DNA from 3 places in the Vreelandella janggokensis genome. Region 1 is predicted to be linked to each of the others. Evidence: predicted binding sites of a transcription regulator. Region 1 holds the regulator's gene; each other region holds the start of a gene.

Region 1 (6,674 bases):
GCTGGCCGGAATCTGCAGCGGCGCACCGGTCTGTGGGTTTTTGCCGGTACGCGCAGCGCGTTCGCGGACGGTAAAGGTGCCAAAACCGATCAGGGCAACGTCTTCGCCTTTGGACACGCTGTTGGTAATTTCATCAAGAATGACGTTGAGGACTTGGCCCGCTTTATCTTTGGACAGATCAGCATTTTCCGCAATGGCGGCTGCAAGTTCAGGTTTACGCATAAGGAAACTCCCTTTGTTTAATGATCGTGCAAGATACACTGTCGTGTTGTTGGTAAGGACACTGTAGGCGCGGCCGTCGTTTCAGCCAAGCCGCGAGCGCCGCGGAATTCAGCCTAGCAGCGTAGGGGCTGCTCTGGAAAGCTCCACTTTCCTTCTCACGCAGTTGCCTGTCAATGCAAAACCAATCAAACGTCTGTCTTTATCTTCAGCGATTGCCGTCATATCAACGCCTTCGCCTTCGATCCGCCAACGTTCAGGGGCCTCGACCGGTGGGTAGGCAACCACCGGTAGCAGGGGCGTTTTGACGATCACCGGCCAGGCCCCGAAGCTGACCTGTGTGGGTGTGCCGACCAGGGTGGCGGCGAGCGCCTGGGCGCTGGCTTGCAGGGGCTGAACGTACATGGCGTTGATGCCGTCGACGCAGGCAACGTCGCCCAGCGCATCGATATCCGGGTGAGAGGTGCGCAGTTGCCGGTTCACCAGGATACCGCTGGCGGAAACCGTGAGCCCTGCTGTCTCAGCCAGAGCGGTACGCGGGGTCAACCCCGTCGCCATCAAGATGACATCGACGTTGAACGTGTCGTCGTTATCCAGCGTCAGCGTCACGCCGGGGTCATCATTAAGGGCCATGGTCTTGATGGTTCTGCCCAGGGCAAGGTGGATGCCTGCGTCAACAAACGCCTTGCCGAGTGCTCGGCCCAGGGGGCCAGGCAGCAAGCGGGAAAGCGGTGTGGCATCGGGGGCAATAACGGTGACGTCATGACCGCCCGCGTGCAGATCATTGGCAAACTCGCAGCCGACGAGGCCTGCGCCGATCACCGCCACGCGAGCAGGCGCTGTCCCCAGCGCACGATGAAAACGGCGATAGTCGTCAAGATCGTTGACGGTAAAGCAATGCGCTTTGACGGAATCGGGTATCGCCATGGGCACCCTTGGTTCGGCGCCGGTGGCTAACACCAGGCGGTCGTAGCCAAGCGCTTGGTCATCTTCCAGCCGCAGCGAGCGGTTAGCCACGTCAATCTGGCGGACAGGGGTGTGGGTGATCACTCGAGCGTCAAGTGATTCGGCAAGCGCCGCGGCGTTGCGCTGTGCGAGCTTTTCGGGCGGGAGGCGTTTGGCGAAGCCGGTAGACAGCAGTGGTTTGGTATAATCGTCGCCGCTATCGGCGCTGATCAAGTGCAGGGTGCGCGTATCGCCTTTGCGGCGCAGCGCACGGGCAAGACCAACGCCCGCCATGCCAGTGCCAACGATAACGAGCTCAGCGTGTGATGAGGGCATCCGGGTATCCAGTGGTCAGTGGGACAAAAGCCTGTAAAGCCCACATGTTACACTAGGTGATCGTTTAATTGCCTGGAGGCTCTGGTGTCGCGTCACTGTGTTGAAACTGCCCCTGACTTGCCATGTTGGCGTCCCATTAGAGCGCTGCGTCCGGCGATGAGCGCGCCGTGGTGGCAATGGGTTGCCTCCACGGACTCACTCACGGCGCGTATTGTGTCCGCAGGGGGCGAGCGGCCTTTCCGCGTGCGTCTGTTACGCCAGGGGGTTGGCTTTCCACAGCCGCATGAGGCCCTGGCGCTGGGTATGGCCGCCCGGCGCTATGCGTGGCGCCGGGAGGTCGCCCTGTGTGTGGATGAAACACCATGGGTAGTGGCGCGTTCGGTGGCTCCCCTCAAGGCGCTCAGAGGCCAGTGTCTGGAAAACCTGGGTGAGCGTTCATTGGGCAGCTGGCTGTTTCGCCAGCCGGACCTGGTGCGTGGCCCGCTGTACGCCACGCGTCATGCGCCTGGTTTTACCTTCCCTGGCGATGCCAGCAGCCTGTGGGGGCGCCGCTCGGTATTTCAGCACGGCTGTAAGCACGGCGGGTTATCGCTGCTGGTACAGGAATACTTTTTATCGACCATGGCGGATGATCTTGCGCTGCCTTCGCGCTAGGCTAACGCTGCGTCTCTTGGATGGGTGAGGTAAGCATGGATCGTTCTTTATTACGGCCAACCGGGTTGAGTCGGCTGGCGGATTTTATACAGCTGATGCGTCTGGATCGGCCGATCGGTACCTGGCTGCTGATGTGGCCAACGTTGTGGGCCTTATGGGTCGCCGGCGAAGGGGTACCCGGGCGCAACGTACTGCTCATCTTTATCGCCGGGGTATACGTCATGCGCGCAGCGGGCTGCGTGGTCAATGATTATGCCGATCGTCACGTCGATGGCCACGTCAAACGTACCCGACAGCGCCCGCTGGCAACCGGGCGGATCAGTGAAACCGAGGCCCAGCTGCTGTTTATCGGGCTGGTGACGGCGGCCTTCATGCTGGTGCTGTTGACCAATTGGTTTACCGTGTTGCTGTCGGTGGGTGGCGTGGTATTGGCGTTTATCTACCCGTTCATGAAGCGCTACACGCATTTTCCCCAGGTAGTGCTAGGGGCGGCGTTTTCCTGGGCGATTCCGATGGCGTTCGGTGCGGTCCTTGGCCATGTGCCGGTAGAGGCATGGCTGCTGTTCTTTGCCAATGTGCTGTGGACAGTTGCTTATGATACCCAGTACGCCATGGTTGATCGTGATGACGATATCAAGATTGGCATTAAATCGACGGCCGTGTTGCTGGGTAATTCCGACCGGCTGGTGATCGGGCTGCTTCAGCTGGCCACGCTGGCATTGCTGGCCTGGGTGGGCGCGCGCCTCGGGCTGGGCGGTTTTTTCTGGCTCGGCCTGGCGGGGATGGCGGCGACGTTTATTCACCAGCAGCGCTTGATCCGTCACCGTGAGCGGGATGCCTGTTTTCAGGCGTTTCTGAATAATCACTGGTCGGGCCTGCTGGTGTTTGCCGGTATTGCGCTGAGTTGGTGGCCAACGGCTGGCGAATCTCTGTCAATGTCATAGAATTGTCATCAAGTCATGGTGTGATCGTCATGTACCTGTCACTGGATTACTTTCTATCGGACACCGTGAGGCTCTGGAATGACCGCCAAGACCGTCTTGATCGTCGATGATGAAGCATCCATTCGCGAGATGATCGCGGTGGCGCTGGAAATGGCCGACTACCGTGTTCTTGAAGCGGACAACGCTCAGGATGCCCACGCCATGGTCGTTGATCATCAGCCTGACCTGCTATTGCTCGACTGGATGATGCCCGGTACCAGCGGCATCGAGTTGGCTCGGCGCCTCAAGCGCGAGGAAACCACCGCCGAACTGCCGATCATCATGCTCACCGCCAAGGGTGAAGAAGACAATAAGATACAGGGGCTTGAAGCGGGGGCCGACGATTATATCACCAAGCCGTTTTCGCCCCGTGAACTCGTGGCACGCCTCAAGGCCGTGCTGCGTCGTGCGACCCCACGTGGCGTGGAAGATCCCATCGAAATTAATGGGTTGCTGCTTGATCCGGTGGGCCACCGGGTAAGTGCCTACGGTAAAGCGCTGGATATGGGGCCGACCGAATACCGGCTGTTGCAATTCTTCATGACCCATCAGGAAAGGGCCTACACACGTAGCCAGTTACTCGACCAGGTGTGGGGCGGTAATGTTTACGTGGAAGAGCGCACCGTGGATGTTCATATTCGTCGGCTACGCAAAGCCCTGGGCGACGGACATCAGAACTTGATCCAAACGGTACGCGGTACGGGCTACCGCTTCTCCGCTCGAGCTTAACCGTGCGTTTGTGGAGCCGTGAGCTTTGGCGTTTGCTAGGTTGGGCGGCACTCGGCATCTGCCTGGGATGGCTACTTGGTCTGCCGGGCCTGGGGTTGGCCGGTGGCTTCGCGATGTGTCTGGTCTACCACTTGCGGCAATTGCGCGCCGCTTACCGCTGGCTGACGCAACGCCCGCAGGATGAACCGCCGGCCGCAGGAGGACTTTGGGGCGAATTGTTTGATCGTTTGTACCGATATCAGAAAAGCCAACGGATTACCCAGGGCCGTCTCCGCTCGACGCTTTCCCGCATTCAAGAGTCCTCGGAAGCCATGCGCGATAGCGTGGTGATGCTCGACCGTCACGGCGACCTGGAGTGGTGGAACAGCGCTGCCAGCAATATGCTGGGGCTACAAACCGCTCACGACCGCGGACAACATATTACCAATCTGCTTCGCGATCCGCGTTTTATCAGCTATTTCAATGCCCGTGACTACAGTGAGCCGTTGACGCTCACGTCGCCGATCGATGAGCGTCGCATTTTGCAGTACCAGATTACCCTTTATGGTGACGACGAGCGCCTGGTCATGGCGCGCGATATTACGCGCTTGCATCAGCTAGAGCAGATGCGCCGCGACTTCGTTGCCAACGTCTCCCATGAGCTGCGCACACCGTTAACCGTGTTATCGGGCTATCTCGAAACCTATGGCGAGATGGCTGATCAGCTTCCACCCCGATTGGGGCGCAGCATTGGGCAGATGCAGGCTCAGACACAGCGCATGCAAAATCTGGTCAACGACCTGTTGCTGCTGTCGCGATTGGAAATTGATCAGGGCGGACAGGATCATCAGCCAATGGACGTGACGTCCCTGCTAAACAGTGTCGGGGCCGATGCGCTGGCGCTTTCCGAGCATCAGCACACGCTCACCATTGAAGGCGACTACCCCACGCAGTTGGTGGGCAGCGAGCAGGAAATCCGCAGTGCCATTTCTAATCTGGCTTTCAATGCGGTGCGCTATACGTCTGCTGGCAGCGAGATTACGCTGCGCTGGAAAGCGTTTGGCCAAGGTGCCTGTATCGAAGTGTGTGACGATGGTGAAGGGATAGACCCTGTGCATATTCCCCGCCTCACCGAACGGTTTTATCGCGTCGATAAAGGCCGCAGTACCGCTACCGGGGGCACCGGGCTGGGCCTTGCGATTGTTAAGCATGTGCTGTTGCGCCACGATGCTCAGTTGCAAATCGACTCGCATCCGGGTGAAGGTGCCCGTTTCCGCTGTGTCTTCCCGGCGGCCCGCCTTAGCACGCCTTCCACGCCCCCGCGTAGTGTCTCTTCGGTTACATAGCTGGCTGTGTCGCTGAGTAACGGCGTCACATGTGCCATTGCGACACATATCCAGCGTATCCAAATGACACCTCCTGGCGATCAAGCGGCATCGTTAATGTTATTTAACTCATTGTTATTGATATATAATAAGTGAAATAACGAATAGCTGGCATAGAGGGTGCTTCTCTATAGGCAAGACAGTCTCTGGCATTGTAAGATGCAAAGAACTGTTGATACTTTTCTTTACGAAGTGAAGAAAAGTAACTACGCTTAGACAGTAGCCCAATGCAGGGCAAGGATGTCCTGCATTAGCAGGGATGATTAGAGATTCATTGGATGAGTCTAGAAGGCGGTCACACTGTCAGTCAGGGTAACGTCCACGGTTGGAGTCCCGCAAAAGGATTGGAAGCTGATAAGTACCACCGCCTAAAATGATCACTGTCGAAGACCCTGCCAAGGCAGGGTCTTGTTTTTGTTAGCCTTTCAACAACGTCAGCTTTCCCTTCTTCCAGCCTCCATATACTGGCCTTGCGTACACCTCAAGAGCGCTGGGTCACCGACTGAACATGGCGATAATGGTAATCCCACATCAGTACGGCACCTGCCACAGCGCCCGGGATCAGGAACAGATTGGCCAGCGGAATCCACGTCAACAGCGTGACCAAGCCGCCGTAGCTTAAGCTTTGCCACCAGCGAGCCGATAGGCGGCCACGCATATCGCGAAACGCTACCTTATTGTTATCCATCGGGTAATCCAGGTAGGTGATGGCCATCACCCAGGCGGAAAACAGCGCCCATAGCAGGGGCGCCAACAGATTAAGCCCTGGAATCCAGCCAATCACGAACAGCAGCGCGGCACGGGGCAGGATATAACCCAGCTTGACCATTTCGCGGCCCAGCGCATCAACGGTCGTTTTGGCCAGCCCCCGGTCATCCTGAGGTTCGCGACCGGTGACTTGAACTTCAACTTTAGCGGCCAAGAAACCGTAAAAGGGGGCTGCAATCAAGCTGGTCACCAGCGTGAAGGTAAAAAACACCACGACCAACAGGCTAAGCACGAAAAGGGGCCAGATAAGCCACGACAGCCAATCAAGCCAGTTGGGTATCATGCCCATCCAGTGAGCCAGCCAGCCATCAAAGCGGTTTAGCACAAAGCTGAACATGCTGACGTAGACCAGCAGGTTGACCAGAATGGGTAAAAAGACATAACGCCTCAGTCCAGGCTTATAGACACAACGTGTACCCCGGCTGATGGCAGTGAATGCATCTAGCATGAAAACATGTGACTCCTCAAAGATGACAATGCCCTGGCTGCCGTGCAGCCAGGGCGTATTGCATGAGGAATCGGGGGGCAGGTCAAGACTTTTTCGGTGCTGCCTGCTGGTCCAGTGTCTCAGGGTCGGTATGGCGAATATCCAGCCCCTTGACAAGGTAGACGACATGCTCGGCCAGGTTATTGGCGTGGTCACCCACCCGCTCCAGCGCGCGCAGAACCCACATGA
Region 2 (6,674 bases), on a different contig from region 1:
TTAACATGGAAGTACAGCCCCAATTGGTACTGTTGCAGAAGACCTTGCTCAATATTGAGGGCCTAGGCCGACAGCTTTACCCTGACCTGGACCTGTGGAGCACGGCAAAACCCTATCTCGAGCAGTGGATGAAAGAACGGGCGGGCGTCGGCGGCCTATGGCGCTCGTTGAAGCGCCAGGCACCGGAACTGTCGCACCAGTTACCCGAGCTACCGGTACTGGCGCATCAGGCGCTCAGCCGCATGGAGCACGAGCACCGCCAGCGTCACCAGCAGACCTCTGCCATCAGCGACATGCAACAGCAAATGGCTCGCCAGGGCAAACGCCAGCATCGCCTGCGTATTGGCCTGGTTCTGCTAGGCCTGGCACTGGCCTGGCAGCCACTGAGCCAATGGGCAGGCAGTCAGCAATGGCCGGTGCTTGTCGCAGCCGCCATCGGTCTGCTGCTGCTGGTATGGCAATAGTTCAAGAACCCGAGGATCCCCATGGACACGACGCCTTACACCCCTAATAATGCACCTGTGCTTGATGCGCTCGCCGACGTATTACGTCAGCGTCGTCACGCGTCGCCGGACGATTCTTATGTTGCCTCCTTGCATTACAAGGGATTGAACAAGATACTCGAAAAACTCGGCGAGGAAGCCACCGAAACACTGCTCGCCGCCAAAGACGCCGAACATGGCAGCTTTGACGAGCGACAGGCACTGGTCGCCGAAACCGCCGACCTATGGTTTCATAGCCTGGTGATGCTGTCGCATCTGGACCTGGATCACCAGGATGTACTCAACGAATTGGCGCGCCGTTTCGGCATTTCCGGCCACGACGAAAAAGCGGCGCGTCAACAATAGCCTTCAGGCTTTGCAACACAGCCCCATCACGAGGACACGCTTATGTTAGGTGGTATCAGTATTTGGCAGTTGCTGATTGTACTAGGCATCATCATCCTGGTTTTCGGCACGAAAAAGCTCCGCAACGTCGGTACCGACCTGGGCGGTGCGGTGAAAGGCTTCAAGAAAGCCGTCCATGAAGACGAGAAAGACGCCAGCAAGAAGGACGATGACCAGCCCCAGGCGAAAGTTCGTCACGATGAGGCTGGCAACACTTACGACGTTCAAGCGGAAGAGAAAGAAAAACAGACAGCTGATCATCAAGACGAGCGCAAATAAGCCATGTTCGATTTTGGCTTTTTTGAAATTCTGGTCATTGGCGTTGTCGGGCTCCTGGTACTGGGTCCGGAACGCCTTCCCCGCGCGGCGCGCACGGTCGGCCTGTGGGTCGGCAAGATCAAGCGCACCGTCTCGGGCATGCAGCGCGAAATCAGCGCCCAGCTCGAAGCGGAAGATCTGCGTCAAACGCTCTCTGACCAGCAGAAAAAGCTCGATGACAGCCTTCGCAAAGCCAAGCATGACGTAGAGCGGATAGCGGACGCCCCCGAAAAGCCAACGCCAGCCTCCGGCGACCCATCAACGACGTCGGAAAAGCGTGCCGCCAGTGCCGCCTCGCATCTGGATGAAGCACTGGAAACCGTCCGTGAGAAAGCACCCGCGTCGCCCGACGCCGAGTCATCTACCAAGGACAGCAAGCACCCATGAGCACCTCTGATGATTCGCAGGAGCCCAGCAATGATCAGAAACAAGCGCCGTTAATCGAGCACCTCATTGAACTGCGCTCGAGACTGATGCGCGCGGTTATCGCGATTCTTTTGATCTTTCTCGGGCTTTATGCGTTCTCGAACGACATCTATCTTTTCGTGGCAGAACCGCTGATGGCGCTGCTGCCCCCAGGGTCGCAAATGATTGCGACCGAAGTGGCCTCACCGTTTCTTGCACCGTTCAAACTGACGTTGGTAACAGCGCTATTTATTGCGGTGCCGTTTGTGCTGCACCAGGCTTGGTCGTTTATCGCACCAGGGCTTTACGATAACGAGAAAGCACTGGCAATTCCGATCCTGGTCTCCAGCATTCTGCTGTTCTATGCCGGGGCGGCGTTTGCATATTACGTGGTGTTTCCGTTGCTGTTTGCGTTTTTCACCCAGGCAGGGCCGGAAAACATCACGGTAATGACGGATATCAATCAGTACCTGAACTTCGTGCTCAAGCTCTTCTTTGCCTTTGGCGTGGCGTTTGAAATTCCGGTTGCCACGTTTTTACTGATTCTGTCCGGCGCGACCACGGTCGAGAGCCTCTCCCAAAAACGCCCGTACATTATCCTGGGCTGTTTCGTGATTGGCATGGTGCTCACACCACCCGACGTCATATCGCAAAGCCTGCTGGCCATTCCCATGTACCTGCTTTACGAGGTTGGCCTGCTGTTTGGCCGCCTGGTCCGCAAGCGGCGCGCCGAAAAGGCCGCCGAAGCGTCAGGTGAAGAATAGCTCGCACTAAAAACAAACCGCTGCCCAAAGGCAGCGGTTTGTGGATGGATATAGACGTCCGGCGGAGAGCGTCGCTAATGGGTCAGTCCATCATTTCATCGATCCGATCAACGAGCTTGAAGATGCCGGTGGCCGCTTCACTGATCCGCGTTGCCAGCATATAGGCAGGCGTCGAGACCACGCGGTGCTCAAGATCGACCACGATATCCTCGACACTACAGCTACGGTGAAGGCCGCCCATGGCGCTGATGGCCCCGGATACGCCAGGATCATTGCCCACCGTCACGGCGATCCCGTCGCCCAACAAACGCGTCGCCAACACTGGCGCAATGCAGATCAGGCCGATCGGCTTGGCATCTTCGCGAAAGCCTGACAGGACTTCCCTGAACGACGCCAACACCTGCATGCTGTCTCCCGCCAAGGCGAAATCCGATAGGTTTTTGGCGACACCAAAACCACCCGGTACAATTACCGCGTCAAATTCGTCAGCCGCCAGGTCAGTTAGTGGGCTGACGTCACCGCGGGCCAGACGTGCTGATTCCACCAGCACGTTACGTTTTTCGTCCGTGTCAGTCTCCTGGGTGAGGTGATTGACCACATGGTGCTGCTCGATATCCGGGGCAAAACAACGATATCCTATCCCCAACTGGTCCAAGCGCAGTAGCGTCAGGGTGGTTTCGTAAATTTCCGACCCGTCGAATACACCGCAGCCAGCAAGAATCACTGCTACCTGTTTGGTCATGCTTTTCTCCTTGTGCAGGGCCTGCTCGTTCAGCAGCGTTTGCGCCACTTTAGTCAGTCTTTCAGCGCACCACAAGACGGCTTTCGATGCAGACCAGGGCTGATATACTCAGCCAAGGTCGGCAGATACCCTCATTTACGAGTTTTTGTGGAGAATACCGTTGAGTACACCTACCCCTCGCCACTTTCCCGCGACGCGTCTGCGTCGCATGCGCCGCGACGACTTCTCCCGCCGTTTAATGCGCGAATCAACGCTGACGCCCGGCGACCTCATTCTGCCGGTTTTCGTCCTGGAAGGCAGCCAGCAGCGCGAAGCCATCGCCTCTATGCCGGGTGTGGAGCGCCTGTCGATTGACCTGTTGATCGAGCAGGCCCGCGACGCCTATGCGCTGGGCATTCCCGCAATCGCACTGTTCCCGGTTGTCGGCGGTGAACAGAAAACCGAACTCGCCGAAGAGGCCTACAACGCCAACGGGCTCGTACAGCGCAGCGTGCGCGCACTCAAGGAGGCGCTGCCGGAACTGGGTATCATCACCGACGTCGCCCTGGACCCGTACACCATCCACGGCCAGGATGGGATTATCGACGAGAACGGGTACGTGCTTAACGACCGCACCGTCGACACCCTGCTCAAACAGGCGCTCTCCCATGCCGAAGCCGGTGCCGATGTCGTTGCCCCCTCCGACATGATGGACGGGCGTATCAGCGCTATCCGCCAGGTGCTTGAACAGGAGCATCTGCACAACGTGCGCATCATGGCTTACAGTGCCAAGTACGCCTCGCACTACTACGGTCCCTTCCGCGATGCCGTGGGCTCCTCCGCCAACCTGGGCAAAGCCGACAAGCGGACGTACCAGATGGACCCGGCCAACAGCGACGAAGCCCTTCATGAGGTGGCAATGGACATTGCCGAGGGAGCTGACATGGTCATGGTCAAACCGGGAATGCCTTACCTGGATGTTGTCCGGCGGGTCAAAAGCGAGTTGCGCGTGCCCACCTATGCCTATCAGGTAAGTGGCGAATACGCGATGCACCGCGCTGCTTTCGACAATGGCTGGCTGGATGCCGACACGGTCATCCTGGAGTCTCTGATGTGCTTCAAGCGCGCCGGGGCAGACGGTATTCTGAGCTACTTTGCCCTTGACGCCGCACGTCTGCTGACGAATGCGCGTTGATCCTGGGAGGCTGAAGCCAGTAAAGCGTAGATGACAATGCCGTGACACGTCTTTGTCATCTTCCTCCGCCATACTGCGTTAACAGATGCGTATCAGGCAGTGATATGCTCAGAGACGACTAACGCCGGAGGCAGCTACCATGGACGACCAGGTCACCGATAACTCGCCCTACCCGCGCCATGATAATGACGGTAGCGACAGCGAGATGTCCACGCTTCGCGTCAACCGCACGCCCACAGGCGTTCAGGCCCGCGAAGCGCTGCCTGAGACCGATCTGGACGACCCGCAGCTTTACTTCAATCGCGAGCTCTCCCACCTGCAGTTCAATATCCGTGTGCTGGAGCAGGCGCTGGATGAAGCACACCCACTGCTCAACCGATTGATGTTCTTGCTGATTTTTTCATCCAACATGGATGAGTTCTTTGAAATTCGTGTGGCCGGACTCAAGCACCAGATTGCCCTGGGTGACGATACAACGGGTGCCGACGGGCGGCTGCCAAGGGCGGTGCTTGCCGAGATTTCTGACATTGCCCACGCGCAAATCGTCCGCCAGTATCAGATTCTCAACGATACGTTGTTGCCTGCTCTAGAAGCGCAGGGGCTAAGGTTCCGTCGCCGCGACCAATGGACAAAGGCGCAAAAAGACTGGGTCCACGAGCTGTTCAACAACGACATCATGCCGGTCATCAGTCCCATCGGGCTGGACCCCTCGCACCCTTTTCCGCGGTTGGTGAACAAAAGCCTCAACTTTATCGTCGAGCTGGAGGGCAAAGATGCCTTTGGACGCGCCGGGGGCATGGCGATTCTCCCCGCGCCCCGCTCGTTGCCACGCCTCATGGCACTGCCCAAGCATCTGTGCAGCGAGGGCTATACCGAGTACGTGTTCCTGTCGTCGATGATTCATGCCCATGCTGAAGAACTGTTTCCAGGCATGAAGGTGCGCGGTTGCTACCAGTTCCGCCTGACACGCAACGCCGACATGAGCGTTGACCCGGAAGAGGTCTCCGACCTGGCCTCCGCGCTGCGTGGCGAGCTTTTGGCTCGCCGCTATGGCAGTGGCGTACGTCTGGAGGTGGCCGATAACTGCCCGGACGACCTGACCAACTTCCTGCTGCGCCAATTCAGCCTTGAAGCTGACGACCTGTACCGTGTGCAAGGCCCGGTCAACCTGACCCGGATGATGGCCGTTCTTGGCGATGTTGACCGGCCGGAGCTGCTCTACCGGCCGTACACGCCTGGGATCCCCAAAGCCCTGAAAGGCGGCAGCCTGTTTGATGCCATCGCCAAGCAGGACGTGCTGCTGCACCACCCTTTCCAGTCGTTTTCGCCAATTGAGGACCTGCTCAGCGAAGCAGCCCGCGACCCGAATGTGCTGGCCATCAAACAGACGCTCTACCGCACCGGGGCCGATTCGCCGATTGTCAGCGCACTGGTGGACGCGGCCAGCCAGGGCAAAGAAGTCACCGTGGTGATCGAGCTGCGCGCGCGCTTTGACGAAGCCGATAATCTACAGCTGGCATCGCGCCTGCAGGAAGCCGGGGCCATCGTGATTTACGGCATCATGGCGTACAAGACGCATGCCAAGATGCTGCACATCGTGCGCCGCGAACGCGGTGAACTACGCCACTACGCCCATCTGGGTACTGGTAACTACCATTCGAAGACCGCCAAGCTGTACACCGACTATAGCCTGCTGACCGCCAACAAGGCACTTTGCGCCGACGTTCACCGGGTATTTCAGCAACTGTCGGGGATGGGCCGCGCGCGCAAGATCGACACGCTGCTCCATGCGCCGTTTACCCTGCACGAGCGGCTCATGGAAATGATCGACCGTGAAGCCCAGGTCGCCCGCAAGGGCAAGCGAGCCCACATCATCATCAAGTGCAATTCGCTCACCGAGCCGAAACTGATCAAGGCGCTTTATCGCGCCTCCCAGGCGGGTGTTGAATGCGACCTGATCATTCGTGGCATGTGCTGCCTGAAACCCGGCCTGCCGGGTGTGTCGGACAATATTCGTGTGCGCTCGATCATTGGCCGTTTCCTGGAACACACACGGGTTTTCCATTTCCACAACGACGGCAAGCCGGAGATCTGGTGTTCAAGCGCCGACTTCATGTCGCGCAACATGTTCCACCGGGTGGAAACCTGCTTTCCACTATTGGATAAAAAGCTCGCCACGCGGGTACGCAAGGACCTGGAAACCTACCTGGTCGACAATTGCCAGAGCTGGCTGCTGCAAAGCGACGGCAGTTATCACCTTCAAAACCCCGGTAGCGGGGATGCGATCAGCGCCCAGGAAACCCTGCTCTACGCCTACGCCAGCAAAAGCTAGCCCAGTTAACCCCCCCGGCACCAAGCCGGGGTTAAACGTCCTGTAGTATGTC
Region 3 (6,674 bases), on a different contig from region 1:
TTGATGCACGGCTCCTGCCGCAAGCCCCACCATGATAGCGCCGACGGTCTGGTGCGTGCTGACCAATGGTTGGCCGAGCGTCAGACGACGCCAGGCGAATGGCCCGCTTGGCTGCTGATGACCGGCGATCAGGTGTATGTGGATGACGTGGCAGGGCCGATGCTGCGCGCGATTCATGCCCTGACGGAACGCCTGGGGTTGGTCGATGAGTATCTGGAAGGGGCGACCATCAGTGACAGCCAGGCGCTCTATACGTCCCCCGACAGCTACTATCAGCGCAGCCAGTTACTACCGGATACCACCAGCAACGTGGCGCTTCGCGAACGCTTTTTTGGCGGCGTGAAAAAGCCCGTCTTTACCTCGGCCAATGCGCAGAATCATCTGATGACGCTGGGCGAAATGTTGGCCATGTATTGCCTGGTTTGGTCGCCCGTGGCATGGCAGGTTATTGCGCCCTCTCAGCCGTCACTGGGTGACAAGGACGACGCGCTTTATCAGCAGGAGCAGGGCGTGATCGAGGCGTTTGTGGCGGGTTTGCCTCAGTGTGCGCGCGCCATGGCGCATTTGCCCAGTCTGATGATCTTCGACGATCATGATGTAACCGACGACTGGAATCTGACCGCTGAATGGGAGCAAAGTGCCTACGGTCACCCGTTCTCGAAGCAGATTATCGGCAATGCCTTGATCGCTTACCTGCTTTGTCAGGGGTGGGGTAACGCGCCTGAAAAGCTCAACCCGCTGATTGACGAGACCAAGGCGATGCTCGAGTCGGTAGACAGCACCGGCTATCTCGCCAACGTGGCGCAAGACGGCCTGATTGACCGCCTGCTGGCGTTTCAGGGGTGGGCGTTTCAGGTCTCCGGCGAACCGCCATTGATCGTGCTGGACACCCGTACGCGCCGCTGGCGTAACGAGCGACACCCGCAGCGTCCTTCCGGGTTGATGGACTGGGAGGCGTTGATTGAAATGCAGCAGGCGTTGATCGGGGCGCCCAGCGCAGTGATCATTTCACCCGCGCCGATGTTTGGCGTCAAGCTGATCGAAGGTATCCAGAAGCTGTTTACCCTGGCTGGCAAACCGCTGATGGTCGACGCCGAAAACTGGATGGCGCATCGCGGGGCTGCGAACGTACTATTGCAGATTTGGCAGCATTCCAAAACGCCCGGCAACTACGTGATCCTGTCCGGCGATGTGCACTACTCCTTTGCCTACGACATCGTGGTGCGTCACCGCAAGCATGCGCCCAGGCTATGGCAGATCACTTCCAGCGGGGTCAAAAATACCTTTCCTGATTCGCTGTTGGACACCTTTGACCGGCTCAATCGCTGGCTGTATGCCCCCTGGTCACCGCTCAACTGGTTTACCAAGCGCCGCAAGCTGAGTGTTCACCCCCGTGATCCCGACCGTGCAAGTGCTGGCGAACGCCTCTGGAACGCCAGCGGTATCGGGCTAGTGACCCTCGACGAACTCGGCTGCCCGGTCGACATTCGCCAGTTGGACGCCAGCGGAGGAGAAGCCTGTTTTCCACCGCCCGATATACCGGCGCGTTAGGAGTTATAGCGTCTGTCATCATTTCGTCACGGTATTGGCCCAAGCTTATCTCATGGATAAAAACGCTAGGGATATCCGATTGTTATTTAATGTGACGAACAGGCAATGACCGCACAAGAAGCGCAATGGCTCAATCGCATCATTCATACAGAAGACTTGCAGGTCCTTTTTCAGCCCATTGTGGATGCCAGCCAGCAAGCCATCTATGGGTACGAGGCACTGGTTCGTGGGCCTCGCTCTTCTCCGCTTTATTCGCCGCTGCGGTTGTTTGAAGTCGCCACTCAGGCAGGGCTTCTGGTTGAGTTGGACCTGCTTTGCCGTCGCTTGGCCATACGACGCTTTGCCGAACTCGAGCTGCCTAGTCTACTATTTCTGAACGTCATGCCGCTCACCATCCTGGAACGTGATTTTCGCGAAGGATTGACGCTAGGCTTTATTCGCGAAAGCGGCCTTCCTCCAGAGCGCGTAGTGATCGAACTCACCGAGCACGTGCCCATTCATGATTACCAGTTGATGCGCCAGGCAGTGGATCACTATCGCGACATGGGCTTTCAAGTGGCCTTGGATGATCTCGGCGCGGGCCACTCAAGCCTGCGCCACTGGTCGGAACTGCGCCCGGACTTCGTCAAACTGGATCGCCACTTTATTTCGGGCATCGATCAGGAGGCCGCCAAGCGCGAGTTTCTACGCTCTATTCTGGATGTTGCGCGTAGTCTGGACTGCCAATTGATAGCGGAGGGCGTTGAAACCGCCGCTGAGCACCTGTGCCTGTGGGAGCTCGATCGTGGCCTGGCCTTGCTGCAAGGGTTTTATTTTGCCAGACCCAGCGCGGAGCCTCCGCTTCAGCTGCATATGCGGCTGCCTGCCGCTAAACCGCTGGCAAACCCAGCGGGACGAACGGCCCGTTCGATCTGTCAGGCGATTGAAGCGGTCACCCCTAGCTGTGCTGTTCTTACGCTGGCCGAGCGCTTTCGACAGCAGTCGAGTCTTCGCTGCGTAGCGGTGGTCGATGACGGCAGGCCAGTGGCCGTGGTGCGCCGTAATGCGTTTCTCACCTTGTTTACCAACCCCTACAGCCATGCGCTTTATGCCAAGCGGTGCGTGCTGGATGTCGCCGATACCAAGTCATTGATCACTAATGCCAGTACCCCGCTGGATATATTGAGTCAGCAACTGACGGATAGCCGCGATATCGAGCAGGAAGACTTTGTGATTGTCGATGAAAATAGCCACTACCTGGGCATGGGCAATATTGTCGACTTGCTGCGTGAAATTACTGCCATCCAGGTTCGCCAGGCGCGCCATGCCAACCCGCTTACCGGGTTGCCGGGCAATATCCTGATCAATGAAACCCTTGGCCGCTACCTGAATGCCGGTGAGGGGGTGGCCGCTGCTTACGTCGACCTGGATAATTTCAAGGCTTTTAACGACGCCTACGGCTATGCCCGGGGCGATCACATGATCATTGCGTTATCCCGGCTGCTGGAGGCTCAGGCCGATAGCGTCGGTGGCTTCATCGGCCATATCGGCGGGGATGATTTCATGCTGCTACTGCCGTTGGCGCATTGGGAAAAAGCCTGCCAGCAGATCCTGCATCATATGGAGCTGATGGCGCCGGGATTTTATGAAGAGGACGACCGCAAGCGTGGCGGAATCCACATCGAAAACCGGCAGGGGACAATCAGCTTCTTTCCGTTTGTCAGCGTCTCGATTGCCGTCAAGCCGATTCCACCCGTCGCCGACTGTAAGGCCCTGGATGTCGCTGCCGAACTCTCGGAGTTAAAGCAACAGGCCAAAAAAATTCCTGGCAACAGCCTGTTTGTCGAGCGACGTAGCCGCAACGCTGCCAGCTTGAAAGCGTAATGACACATTACGGTCGTCAAAACGTCACCAATGGGTCATCTGAATGTCCCGCCTCTGTCATCTGAGCGCGTCAGTATCGTTGTGTCTTCTAACAACGCATCAGGTGATCCATGCAGACGTTATCTCTTCCTCGTACCCTCATTAGCGCCGCCGTTGCCAGTGCCTTTGCCTTTTCAGCCGTGGCGGTTCAGGCCGATCTTTCCAGCCGCTATCAGGATGCGGACGGCGATCTGATGGCAGATGTCCCCAGCGATGACGCCCAGTGGGTAGACCCGGACACGCTGGTGTTTGCCTATACGCCGGTCGAAGATCCCGCTGTCTATGCCGATGTCTGGTCTGACTTCCTGGATCATTTGAGTGACGCCACAGGTAAAGAGGTGCAGTTCTTCCCGGTACAGTCCAACGCTGCCCAGCAGGAAGCCATGCGTGCGGGCCGTTTGCACGTCGCCGGTTTTAATACGGGTGGTGTGCCAGTAGCGGTCAACTGCGGTGGTTTCCGTCCGTTTGCCATGATGGCCGCCGAGGACGGCAGCTTTGGCTATGAAATGGAAATTATCACCTACCCGGGTAGCGGTATTGAGTCCGTTGAAGATTTGCAGGGCCGCCAACTGGCATTCACCTCCGAGACGTCCAACTCGGGCTTCCGTGCGCCTTCAGCGCTACTGCGTTCCGAATACGGCATGGAAGCGGGAGAAGATTTTGAGACAGCGTTCTCGGGTTCACATGACAACTCTGTTCTAGGCGTGGTCAACGAAGACTATGAGGCCGCGGCCATCGCCAACTCGGTAGCGCGTCGGATGCTGTCGCGTGGCGTCGTGGAAGAAGGTGATTACGATGTCATTTATACCTCGCAAACGTTCCCGACCACTGCCTACGGTACGGCCCATAACCTGGCACCCGAACTGGCGCAGGACATTCAGGACGCCTTCTTCAGCTATGACTGGGAAGGCACCGCCCTGGAGGAAGAATTCTCCAACTCCGGCGAAGCCCAGTTTATCCCCATTACCTATCAGGATAACTGGGAAGTGATTCGCACCATCGCTGATGCCAATGGGGTGACCTACGACTGCGACTGATCGCCAGGTGGACGTTGTTAACCGGCCAGGAAGGCTCCCCTTTCTGGCCGTTTCTTTATATGTTTGAGGTGGAAAATGTTGACACTAAGCGGCGTAGCCAAGCGCTACCCCACCGGCGATCGGGCGCTGGCCAATATAGAGTTAACCCTGCCCAAGGGACAGGTGATGGCGCTGATCGGGCCATCCGGCGCCGGTAAAAGCACCCTGATTCGCTGTGTTAACCGGCTGGTTGAGCCTACCCAGGGCAGCATTCGCCTGGAAAATACCGAAATTACCAAGCTTTCCGGCCACAAGCTGCGCCATGCGCGGCGTTCCATGGGCATGATTTTCCAGGAGTATGCCCTGGTTGATCGACTCACCGTGATGGAAAACGTGCTCTCAGGTCAGTTGGGTTACGTGGGTTTCTGGCGCAGCTTTCTGCGCCGCTACCCTCAGGAAGCGGTCGTGGAAGCGTTTCGGCTGTTGGAGCGGGTTGGCTTGACGCACGCCATCGATAAGCGTGCCGATGCGCTATCGGGCGGTCAGCGTCAGCGTGTGGGGATCGCCCGGGCCCTGTTGCAGAGCCCCAAGCTGCTGTTGGTCGATGAACCCACCGCCAGCCTTGACCCGAAAACCTCTCGCCAAATCATGCGCTTGATTCGTGAGCTGTGTGCCGAGCGTGACCTGGGGGCGATTATCAATATCCATGATGTGGCGCTGGCGAAGCAATTTGCCGACCGCATCGTCGGACTGCGGGCGGGGGAAATCGTCTTTGACGGTGACCCCAGTGAGCTCACCAGCGAGATTCTCACTACGATCTATGGCGAGGAGGACTGGGATACCACACCCGAACCAATGGATGACGAGGTTAGCGATGACCCGCCCGATACAGCCTCGTACAGCGCGGCCCCCGCAATGGCCGTCGGAGGCGCACGATGAACGAGCAGGCCGAGATGTTGACGGCGCGCCAGCAAGCGGCACACCGCGGCGAGTGGCGCCGGCTTCCACTGATCGCAAGCCCGCGATTGCGCTGGGGCATTGTCCTCGGAGTGGGGGTGTATCTTGTGTTGGCGCTCGCCTCGGTAGAGGTGGACTGGGAGCGCGTGGCTGAGGGGGCGGGCCGTGCGGTGAATTTTCTGGGCGCGTTTATGCAGCCCGATTTTGTCAGCCGTTACGACGATATCGTTGCGGGCTTGCTGGAAAGCTTGACCATGACGCTGACCTCCACGGTGATTGGGGTGCTGCTGGCGATACCCGTCGGGTTGGGGGGCGCGCGCAATATTTCGCCATTGCCGATTTACACAGTCTGCCGGGCGATCATTGCGGTGTCGCGCACTTTTCAGGAGGTCATCATCGCCATCCTGTTCGTGGTGATGTTCGGCTTTGGGCCTTTTGCCGGCATGATCACCCTGGCGTTTGCGACGATTGGTTTCATGGCCAAGCTGCTGGCCGAAGACATCGAGGACCTGGACTGGCGTCAGGTTGAGGCAGTGCGCGCCACGGGCGCCAACTGGTGGCAAACCATGAATCACGCGATTCAACCCCAGGTCATGCCACGTTTGATCGGGCTTTCCATGTACCGCCTGGATATCAACTTCCGCGAATCTTCGGTAATCGGGATTGTCGGGGCAGGAGGTATCGGCGCCACCTTGAACACCTCGCTGAGCCGCTACGAATACGATACCTCAGCGGCGATCCTGCTGATCATCATCGCCATCGTATTGCTGTGCGAGTACGCCTCGAGTCATGTCCGTCGCTGGACCCAGTAACCCCCTGAATCAGTCTTTTCTGAATCGATACTTTGTGGAGTAGTTGAATGCCCGTTTCCACCTCATCTCAGGGTCAGCCGGTCTGGCGGCGGCGTACGACCCGCGCGCAATGGCTCCAGTACCTGGCCTGGCTGGCAGGGGTCAGCCTGTTTCTGCTCTGCTGGAAGCTGATTTCCGACAATACCATGTGGGTGTTCGTCGACGACGCTGGCCGCCAGGGAGCCGATCTGATCAGCCGCATGACCCCACCCGAGTGGGGCTATGCCAATGTGCTATGGAAGCCCATGTGGGACACCCTGAACATTGCCACCCTGGGCACGGCGCTGGGCATTGTCATGGCCTTTCCAGTGGCGTTTCTGGCGGCTCGCAATACGACACCGCATCCGCTTATACGCAGCGCCGCGTTGGTGGTGATTGTGTCGTCACGCTCGATCAA

What was found. Region 1 encodes PhoB, which activates phosphate uptake and scavenging genes when phosphate is short. Its sites were predicted from a motif close to TGTCATANNNNTGTCANA; they were not measured.
Region 2: ppk1 (polyphosphate kinase 1) is a predicted target of PhoB. The motif match lies at 4,320-4,337, and genes of this name have one in related genera.
Region 3: phnD (phosphate/phosphite/phosphonate ABC transporter substrate-binding protein) is a predicted target of PhoB. The motif match lies at 3,459-3,476, and genes of this name have one in related genera.

What each region holds. Positions count from the first base shown of each region.
Region 1 covers NZ_JARWAJ010000002.1:126,436-133,109, forward strand. The annotation lists gene QC816_RS07320 (HU family DNA-binding protein) at 1-261, opposite strand, end outside; gene QC816_RS07325 (NAD(P)/FAD-dependent oxidoreductase) at 331-1,500, opposite strand; gene QC816_RS07330 (chorismate--pyruvate lyase family protein) at 1,657-2,154, shown strand; gene ubiA (4-hydroxybenzoate octaprenyltransferase) at 2,190-3,098, shown strand; gene phoB (phosphate regulon transcriptional regulator PhoB) at 3,177-3,866, shown strand; gene phoR (phosphate regulon sensor histidine kinase PhoR) at 3,869-5,191, shown strand; gene cysZ (sulfate transporter CysZ) at 5,712-6,446, opposite strand; gene phoU (phosphate signaling complex protein PhoU) at 6,529-6,674, opposite strand, start outside.
Region 2 covers NZ_JARWAJ010000001.1:44,583-51,256, reverse strand. The annotation lists gene ubiB (ubiquinone biosynthesis regulatory protein kinase UbiB) at 1-464, shown strand, start outside; gene QC816_RS00255 (phosphoribosyl-ATP diphosphatase) at 486-848, shown strand; gene tatA (Sec-independent protein translocase subunit TatA) at 891-1,166, shown strand; gene tatB (Sec-independent protein translocase protein TatB) at 1,170-1,592, shown strand; gene tatC (twin-arginine translocase subunit TatC) at 1,589-2,374, shown strand; gene elbB (isoprenoid biosynthesis glyoxalase ElbB) at 2,457-3,116, opposite strand; gene hemB (porphobilinogen synthase) at 3,277-4,290, shown strand; gene ppk1 (polyphosphate kinase 1) at 4,496-6,622, shown strand.
Region 3 covers NZ_JARWAJ010000005.1:75,374-82,047, reverse strand. The annotation lists gene QC816_RS14045 (metallophosphoesterase family protein) at 1-1,551, shown strand, start outside; gene QC816_RS14040 (bifunctional diguanylate cyclase/phosphodiesterase) at 1,657-3,414, shown strand; gene phnD (phosphate/phosphite/phosphonate ABC transporter substrate-binding protein) at 3,525-4,490, shown strand; gene phnC (phosphonate ABC transporter ATP-binding protein) at 4,566-5,408, shown strand; gene phnE (phosphonate ABC transporter, permease protein PhnE) at 5,405-6,238, shown strand; gene phnE (phosphonate ABC transporter, permease protein PhnE) at 6,286-6,674, shown strand, end outside.